4 regions of the Streptomyces sp. NPDC098101 genome follow, and region 1 is predicted to be linked to each of the others. Evidence: riboswitches for the same ligand, from Rfam matches in the RefSeq annotation. Region 1 holds a riboswitch; each other region holds the start of a gene.
What was found. A riboswitch is a leader RNA that binds a small molecule or an ion and turns the genes downstream of it on or off. The one in region 1 is predicted to bind cobalamin.
Positions count from the first base shown of each region.

Region 2: it holds a riboswitch for cobalamin, as region 1 does, so the genes downstream of both, ACIQVI_RS01335 (ABC transporter substrate-binding protein) here and ACIQVI_RS17190 (ribonucleoside-diphosphate reductase subunit alpha) in region 1, are expected to answer to the same signal.
Region 3: it holds a riboswitch for cobalamin, as region 1 does, so the genes downstream of both, ACIQVI_RS04075 (prenyltransferase/squalene oxidase repeat-containing protein) here and ACIQVI_RS17190 (ribonucleoside-diphosphate reductase subunit alpha) in region 1, are expected to answer to the same signal.
Region 4: it holds a riboswitch for cobalamin, as region 1 does, so the genes downstream of both, ACIQVI_RS18995 (CoA-acylating methylmalonate-semialdehyde dehydrogenase) here and ACIQVI_RS17190 (ribonucleoside-diphosphate reductase subunit alpha) in region 1, are expected to answer to the same signal.

Region 1 is NZ_JBIWAS010000003.1:909,602-911,756, reverse strand. It holds gene mctP (monocarboxylate uptake permease MctP) at 1-103, shown strand, start outside; gene ACIQVI_RS17195 (GNAT family N-acetyltransferase) at 184-693, shown strand; cobalamin riboswitch at 743-883, shown strand; gene ACIQVI_RS17190 (ribonucleoside-diphosphate reductase subunit alpha) at 1,014-2,155, shown strand, end outside.
Region 2 is NZ_JBIWAS010000001.1:315,722-317,876, forward strand. It holds gene ACIQVI_RS01325 (TetR family transcriptional regulator) at 1-225, shown strand, start outside; gene ACIQVI_RS01330 (cold-shock protein) at 491-673, shown strand; cobalamin riboswitch at 770-889, shown strand; gene ACIQVI_RS01335 (ABC transporter substrate-binding protein) at 976-2,037, shown strand; gene ACIQVI_RS01340 (FecCD family ABC transporter permease) at 2,034-2,155, shown strand, end outside.
Region 3 is NZ_JBIWAS010000001.1:1,012,742-1,014,896, reverse strand. It holds gene ACIQVI_RS04080 (SMI1/KNR4 family protein) at 1-623, shown strand, start outside; cobalamin riboswitch at 714-867, shown strand; gene ACIQVI_RS04075 (prenyltransferase/squalene oxidase repeat-containing protein) at 1,005-2,155, shown strand, end outside.
Region 4 is NZ_JBIWAS010000004.1:84,249-86,403, forward strand. It holds gene ACIQVI_RS18990 (bifunctional 2-methylcitrate synthase/citrate synthase) at 1-547, shown strand, start outside; cobalamin riboswitch at 608-793, shown strand; gene ACIQVI_RS18995 (CoA-acylating methylmalonate-semialdehyde dehydrogenase) at 1,004-2,155, shown strand, end outside.

The DNA.
Region 1 (2,155 bases):
CCCCGAGGGCATCGACGAGACCTCCCCGTCGGACTACACGGCCGACGCCGGCGACCCGGGCGTGAAGACCGAGATGGAGAAGGTCACCGTCCCCACCCACTGACGCCACCGGCACGCAGGGCCCGGGACCTCCGCCAGGAGGCCCCGGGCCCCGTCGCGTTCCCGGCGGGCACACTTTCCCCCATGGACTTCACGATCAGGGCGGTACGGCCCGAGGAGTACGAGGTGCTCGGCGAGCTGACCGGGCGCACCTATCTGGACGACGGGCTGCTGGCGCACGGGGCGGACGACTCCTACCTGGCGGTGCTGCGGGACACGGCGCGCCGGGCCCGGGAGAGCGAGGTCCTCGTCGCGGAGGACACCGGGGACGCGGCGGGGCGGATCGTCGGCGGGGTGACCTTCGCCCGCGGCGGCACCCCGTGGGCCGACATCGCCGTGCCCGGCGAGGCCGAGTTCCGGATGCTCGCGGTCGCCCGGGAGGCCCGCGGCCGGGGCGTCGGGGAGGCGCTCGTACGGGCCTGTGTCGACCGGGCGAGGGCCCTCCCGGGGTGCGCCAGGATCGTGCTCTCCACGGGCGCGGAGATGGTCGCGGCGCACCGGATCTACGAGCGGATGGGCTTCGTCCGCACCCCTCACCGGGACTGGGAGCCGATCCCCGATCACTCTCTGCGCACCTACTCCCTGGAGTTCTGAGCCCAAGTCCCGTCCAGGGGGCGACACAACATGTGGGGGGTGCCACGAGCGGCGCCCCCCACATGTATGCTCGTCCTCGCTGTCGACGCAGGGGAATCCGGCGCGAATCCGGAACTGTCCCGCAACGGTGTACTTCGTGCGGTTTCGTCCGGAGTGAGTCCGAACACCTGCCGACAGCGCGCCCGGTCCTTCCGTTCCGGGTGCCACAGACGTCCGGGCCTCGCGGAGTGGGCCGGTGGACGCGGTGCGTCGTGCGTGGACGCCCGCCCGTCCGCCCTTCCCCCGCCGAGGCCCCGAGCCGAGCGAGGGAGAGCCCCCACGTGACCATCGCGCCCGCCGATCCGGCTTCGGCCGAGGCTTCCGCGGTCGAGAGCGACGGCCCCGGGACCGTACTGCTGCGGACCCTGACCGACCTCACCGCCGATCTCCCCGACACCGACCCCGGCCGGGTCGCCGCCGCCGCGCTCCGCGGCCGCAGCGCCGCCGCGGACGAGGCGGAGCTGCGCGAGCTGGCCACCGAGGCGGCCGCCGGCCTGATCGCCGAGGACCCGGCGTACTCCCGGCTCGCCGCCCGGCTCCTCACCATCACCATCGCGGACGAGGCCGCCTCCCAGGGCTCGGTGAACTTCTCCTCCTCGGTCGCCGTCGGGCACCACGAGGGCCTGATCGCCGACCGCACCGCCGAGTTCGTCGCGCTGCACGCCGACCGCCTCGACGCCACGATCGACCGGGCCGGCGACGACCGCTTCGGCTACTTCGGCCTGCGCACCCTCTACTCGCGCTACCTGCTGCGCCACCCGATCACCCGCAAGGTGATCGAGACCCCGCAGCACTTCATGCTGCGCGTGGCCTGCGGCCTGGCCGAGGACGAGAGCGTCCGCGCGCTCGACGAGGTGGCCGCGCTGTACCGCCTGATGAGCCGACTGGACTACCTGCCGTCCTCCCCCACGCTCTTCAACTCCGGCACCCGCCACCCGCAGATGTCCTCCTGCTACCTCCTGGACTCCCCGCAGGACGAGCTGGACTCCATCTACGACCGCTACCACCAGGTCGCGCGCCTCTCGAAGCACGCGGGCGGCATCGGCCTCTCGTACTCCCGCATCCGCGCCCGCGGTTCGCTGATCCGCGGCACCAACGGGCACTCCAACGGCATCGTGCCGTTCCTGAAGACCCTCGACGCCTCCGTCGCCGCCGTGAACCAGGGCGGCCGCCGCAAGGGCGCCGCCGCCGTCTACCTGGAGACCTGGCACGCGGACATCGAGGAGTTCCTGGAGCTCCGCGACAACACGGGCGAGGACCAGCGCCGCACGCACAACCTGAACCTGGCGCACTGGATCCCGGACGAGTTCATGCGCCGCGTGAACGCCGACGCCGAGTGGTCGCTGTTCTCCCCCTCGGACGTGCCCGAGCTCGTGGACCTGTGGGGCGAGGAGTTCGACGCCGCCTACCGCAAGGCCGAGGC
Region 2 (2,155 bases), on a different contig from region 1:
CTCACCACCCGCGCGGAGCCGGTCTTCGGCACGGCGATGGCGATGCTCGACGCGTACGCGACCGAGGCCTGGCCCGACGTGGACGAGGAGTCGCGCGGCCTCGCCGTCGAGACGGTCGTGCGGCTCACCGTCAGCCACATCGTCCAGCCGGTGGCCCCGCCCTCGGAGACGGCGGCGCGCATCGCCAGGATCACCACGAGGATCGCCTACCCCGGCGGCCCCTGAGACGCCCCGCCCCGCGCCGGACGCACGACGAGGCCCGGTGCCGAACACGGGGGATCTTCGGCACCGGACCTCTGTTGAATATTCTACGAGACCGCCGGGGGTGCTCGCACCCGCCCCGGCGGCCGGTTCCGACGGGCGAAGCGCGGGCCGACGGGGTACACCTCCCCTGAGACGCGGACACGGCCGGACCCGGCCGGGGACACCCCTCGCCCGCGTCCCCGACGCCGAGGAGGAGGCCGCCGTGGAAGGCAGGAGCAAGGGATTCGTGCATTCCTTCAACCGTCTCGGGGGATACGGGTTCGTCGTCCCCGTCGGCTCCGAGGACCAGGTCTGGTTCAGCGCGGAGGACATCGAGGACGAGAGCCGCACCGTCTCGGAGGGGCAGCAGGTCTCCTTCGTCCTGGTCCTCGGGGACGGCCGCTTCGAGGCCAAGGAGCTGCGCGTCTGACGCCCCCCGCGCCCCGGGGCACGCCCCCGGGCCGGTGGTACTGTGCCGAGGCCAGTCGCACCTTTGTACGCACCCGAACGGGTGGGTGCACGGGTCAGGGAATCCGGTGCGAGACCGGAACTGACGCGCAGCGGTGAGGGTGACGGGCGGAGCATCGGCCACTGGGCGGCGACCCGGGAAGGCGCCCCGTCCGGCCGACCCCGAGTCCGAAGACCTGCTGGCGGCCCCGGCGGCACACGCGCGCCCGGGGAGCACCGTACGACAGGCTCCGCGCATGAGCCGTGGCCGCAGAAGGAAGTCCCGTGCCGCTCGCACACCCCGTCCGCTCCGCCGTGCTGTTCCTCACCGGAGCCCTGCTCCTGACCGCGACCGGCTGCGGTGGCGGGACGACCCCCGCACCCGACCGGCCCGCGGGCGGTGCCGGGAAGGCGAAGGCCGGACACCCCGTCGTCCTCGACGACAACTGCGGACGGCCCGTCCGCGTCGAGCGCGCGCCGGAGCGGGCCGTCGCCCTCGACCAGGGCGCGGCGGAGATCATGCTCTCCCTGGGCCTCGCCGACCGCATGGTGGGCACCGGCACCTGGACGGACCCCGTCCTCAAGGGCCTGGAGAAGGAGAACGCGAAGGTCCCGCGCCTCGCCGACCGCTACCCCTCCTTCGAGAAGGTCCTCGACACCGAGCCCGACTTCGCCGCCGCCTCCTTCACGTACACCCTCGGCAAGGGCGGCGTGGCGACCCGCGAGCGGTTCGAGGAGCTCGGCGTCCCCACGTACCTCTCGCCCACCGACTGCGTCGGCAAGGACAACAGCGGCGACGGGGACGGCGTCCGCGTCCGGCCGCTCACCATGGAGACGGTCTACGGCGAGATCCGCGACCTGGCCCGGATCTTCGCCGTCCCGGAGCGCGGCGAGAAGCTCGTCGCGGAGCTGAAGGCCCGCGTGACGAAGGCCGCTTCGGGCGGGGACTTCAAGGACGCCACGGTCCTCTACTGGTTCGCCAACGCCGAGGCGCCCTACATGGCGGGCTGCTGCGGCGCCCCCGGCATCGTCTCCCGCGAGCTCGGCGCGAAGAACGTCTTCGACGACACCAAGGAGGAGTGGCCCCAGATCAACTGGGAGACCGTCGCCGACCGCGACCCCGACGTCCTCGTCATCGGCGACCTCACCCGCCGCTCGCAGTCGGCCGAGAGCGCCGCCAAGAAGATCGAGTTCCTGGAGTCCGACCCGGTCACCCGCAGCATGACGGCGGTCAAGAACAAGCGGTACGTGCTCCTCAGCGGCCAGGCGCTCAACCCCACCGTCCGCACCGTCGAGGCCGTCGAGAAGGTGGCGGCCGCGCTCCGCTCGTACGGTCTCGCCAAGTGACGCCCACGGCCGCGAAGCCGTCCCCGGCGCGCGCGGGAGCGGCGGTCCTGCTCGGGACGGCGGGCGGGCTCGCGCTCCTGGCCGCGTCGATCGCCGTGGCGATCACCATCGGCCCGGC
Region 3 (2,155 bases), on a different contig from region 1:
AGTGGCAGAGGATCGGCGTCGACCCCTGGCCCGGCTCCACGGCCGCGTACGCCCGGCTGCTGGCCGGCCCGGTGGCGGAGTACGGCATCGTCTGGGATCCGGCGGCGGACGGCGACGAGCCGCTGGCGAGCGCGCTGCTGCTGCCGGTCCTCGACGACCTCCCGCCGGAGCGGCACCCGGTCTCCTCGGTGCGTGACGTCGACCTCGCCGGGCTCGTCGACCGGACGCCCCCGGAGCGGTTGCGCTCCGCGATGGCGGCCCAGCTCGCCCGGCTGGCGTCCGAGACCGGCGCCGACGCCCACCCGGAGATCGCGCGGGCGCTGGAGCGGATCCTCCGGAACGAGCCGGTGGACCTCCCGGCCGACGGGGCCCTCGACCTGCGGATGAGGACCCTCGCGGCGGAGACCCGGGCCGCACGGGGGCTGCTGGACGCGGCCCGGCGCGGAGCGGACCCGGCGCCCGTCACCGGGGCCGACCTCGCCGCGTGGGCCGTACGGGACTCGGCGGCCGGGGCACTGCGCGAGTTCCTGCTGCTGCCCCTGCCGGACGCGGCGGCCACGGTCCTGAACCGGCGGCTGTCCGCGCGCTGGCGCGACGACCTCGCCGCGGACCTGGCCGGCTGACGTACCGCCGTCGAACGGGGGCGGCGGGGGTAAGGGGCGGATGTGGCGTGAAACGCACCGGGCACGGCTGGCGAGTTTCGTGTGTCCGTACATAGGATGCGGCCGTTCCGCTCGTGAGCGGACGACAACTCAATGCCCACGCGATGGGGGAAGCCGGTGCGAATCCGGCGCTGACCTGCAACCGTGAGCGGCGGAGCACCACTTGCCGCGAGTCGGAATGCCCATGGCGTGGGTGAACTGCTTCTCACTGTCATGGTCTGCAGCGCGGAGCCCGGTAACTGCCTCTGGAATCCGACGCGATCGTCCACGACCGCGCGCGGCCCCTTCCTGCGACAAGGCCCGGGAGGCTGTTGCCGACCCCTTGTCGAAGGGATCTGTGCCATGGTCGGCGTCAGACCACCGGTCAAGCTCGCTGCCGTGCTCGGCGTCTGCGGCTCGTTCTTCGCCGTCGGCGCGATCGCCCTCAGCCCCGGCGCCGCCGCCGCTCCGAGGGAGGACGCGGCCGCGGCCGCCGCCCGCTGGCAGGCGGGCGAACTCGACGGCGGCGCGATACCCGGCTTCTCCCCCGGCATGTACGACTGGGGGCTGACCGTCGACACCCTCATCGCCCTCGAGGCGACGGGCGTCGACGAGGCGGCGGCGGACGAGGTCGTCGACACGCTCAAGGCGCACGTCCGCGACTACAACAGCTACGACACCTGGGGAGAGCCCGGCCAGCGGATCTCCGGCGCCACCGCCAAGCTCCTGTACGCGGCCGTGATCTCCGGGGAGGACCCGAGCGCGTTCGGCGCGTACGACCTGCGCCGGGAGACGCTCGACCTCCTCGCCGGCCCGGAGAAAGGGCTGGAGGAGGGCCGGCTGAAGGACAAGGTCGTCGAGGGCGGCGACAGCAGCAACACCTTCGGCCAGTCCCTGGCGGTGCTCGGCCTCGCGCGCAGCGGTGACGTGCCGCAGAGCGCCGTCGACTTCCTGATCGACCAGCAGTGCGCGGCCGGCGGGTTCCGCCTCTACCCCCACGGCTTCGGCGGCGACGGCGTCGAGGTCACCGGCGACTGCGACGCCGAGGGCGACGCCGCGGTGCTCGACCCGGACTCCACCTCCATGGCCGTGCAGGCGCTGCTCGCCGCCGCCGAGGACGGCGCCCCGGGCGCCGCGGAGGCGGCGAAGAAGGGCGGCGACTGGCTGGCGGAGGTGCAGCACGAGGACGGTTCCCTGACCGGTTCGGGGCCGACCTCCTTCCCCAACGCCAACAGCACGGGCCTCGGCGGCCAGGCGCTGGCGGCGACGGGTCACCAGGCGGAGGCCGACAAGGCGGCCGACTGGATCGAGGCCCGCCGGATCACCGCCGCCGACGGGGGTGCCGCCTCGGCGGAGGCCGGCGCCCTCGCCTACGACGACGACGCGCTGGCCGGGGCGCGGGCCGACGGCATCGGCGAGTTCCAGCGCGACCAGTGGCGCCGCTCCACGGCGCAGGCGGTGCTCGCGCTGGCGCAGGTCCCGCTCGCGAAGATCGGCCTCGCGGAACCGGGGCC
Region 4 (2,155 bases), on a different contig from region 1:
CGCGCGGGTCGTCACCTCCACCCTCTCCGACCTCTACAGCGCGGTCACCGCGGCGATCGGCGCCCTCAAGGGCCCGCTGCACGGCGGGGCCAACGAGGCCGTGATGCACATGCTGCACGAGATCGGGGAACCGGAGCGGGCCGGGGAGTGGCTCGACGGGGCGCTGGCGTCCGGGCGGAAGATCATGGGTTTCGGCCACCGGGTCTACAAGCACGGCGACTCCCGCGTGCCGATCATGCGGGCGGCCCTGGACCGGCTCGTGGCCCGCGCCGCCGACCCGGACACGGCCCGGCTCGCCGCCCTGCACACGGCCCTGCGGCGCGCCGTGGCGGACCGCAAGGGCATCCATCCCAACCTGGACTATCCGGCGGGCCTGGCCTATCACCTCATGGGCTTCGACGTGGCCGCCTTCACGCCCCTGTTCGTGATGTCCCGGATCACCGGCTGGACCGCGCACATCACGGAACAGCTCGCCCACAACTCCCTGATCAGGCCCCTGGCCTCGTACGAGGGGAGGGAGCAGCGGGCGGTGCCCCTGGCCTCGTGAGGGGGGCCGGCCGGTCCGACACGCCCCGCCGGCGGGATGAGGGGGTGGACTTACTAGGACGTCCAACTATATGTTCGTGGCACAAGGTCCGCGGTGCAGGGAAGCCGGTGTGAATCCGGCACGGTCCCGCCACTGTGACCGGGGAGCGTGCCGCCGTCCACACGTCACTGACGAGGTCTGTCGGGAAGGCGGGCGGCACGCGGGGATCCGGGAGTCAGGATACCGGCCGCGGAACGTTCCGTGTTGTCCACGAGGATGGAGCAGACACGCATGGCACCGGTCCGTACCCACGACCCTGGTGATCCGGCGGAGCGAGCGGCGACCCCCGCGCTCACCTAGCTCTTCGGCGGCCCCGCGCCGCCCTGTCCCACGGCGTTCCCCCTCGGCGCACCCACCCGGTGCGGCCGGCGGTCCGCCGTGCCATCCCCGGATCCGACCTGACGAGAGCAGGCCCCCATGGTCCGTGAACTCACCCATTTCATCGGCGGAAAGCACACCGCCGGCACGTCGGGCCTCTTCGGCGACGTGTACGACCCCAACACCGGCACCGTCCAGGCCCGCGTCCCGCTCGCGGGCCGCGCCGACACCGAGCACGCGATCGCGGACGCGGTCGCCGCCCAGCGCGAGTGGGGCGCGTGGAACCCGCAGCGGCGCGCCCGCGTGCTGCTGCGGTTCCTCCAGCTCGTCGAGGACGAGCGCGACACGCTGGCGAGGCTGCTGTCGGCCGAGCACGGCAAGACCGTCGCGGACGCCCACGGCGACCTGCAACGCGGCCTTGAGGTCGTGGAGTTCGCCGCGGGCATCCCCCACCTCCTCAAGGGGGAGTTCACCGACAACGCCGGAACAGGCATCGACGTGCACTCCCTGCGCAGCCCGCTCGGCGTCGTCGCCGGCATCACCCCGTTCAACTTCCCCGCGATGATTCCGCTGTGGCAGGCCGCGCCCGCCCTGGCCTGCGGGAACGCCTTCATCCTCAAGCCGTCCGAACGCGATCCGTCCGTGCCGCTCCGGCTCGCGGAGCTGTTCCTGGAGGCGGGGCTCCCGGCGGGCGTGCTCAACGTCGTCAACGGCGGCGAGGAGGCCGTCACCACCCTCCTCGAAGACCCCAGGGTGCAGGCCCTCGGCTTCGTCGGCTCCACCCCGATCGCCGCGCACATCTACGCGACGGCCGCCGCCCACGGCAAGCGCGCCCAGTGCTTCGGCGGCGCCAAGAACCACATGATCGTGATGCCCGACGCCGACCTCGACCAGGCCGTCGACGCCCTGGTGGGGGCCGGTTACGGCTCGGCGGGCGAGCGCTGCATGGCGATCTCCGTCGCCGTGCCCGTCGGCGAGGAGACCGCCGACCGGCTGGTGGCCGCGCTCAAGGAGCGCGTCGCCGCCCTCCGGATCGGCCGCTCCGACGACCCGGAGGCCGACTTCGGGCCGCTGGTGAGCCGGGACGCCCTGGAGCGGGTCGACCGCTACGTCGACATCGGCGTGGAGGAGGGGGCCGAACTCGTCGTCGACGGGCGCGGCTTCACCCTCCCCGGCCACGAGGACGGCTTCTTCGCGGGCGCCACGCTCTTCGACCGGGTCACCCCGGACATGCGGATCCACCGCGAGGAG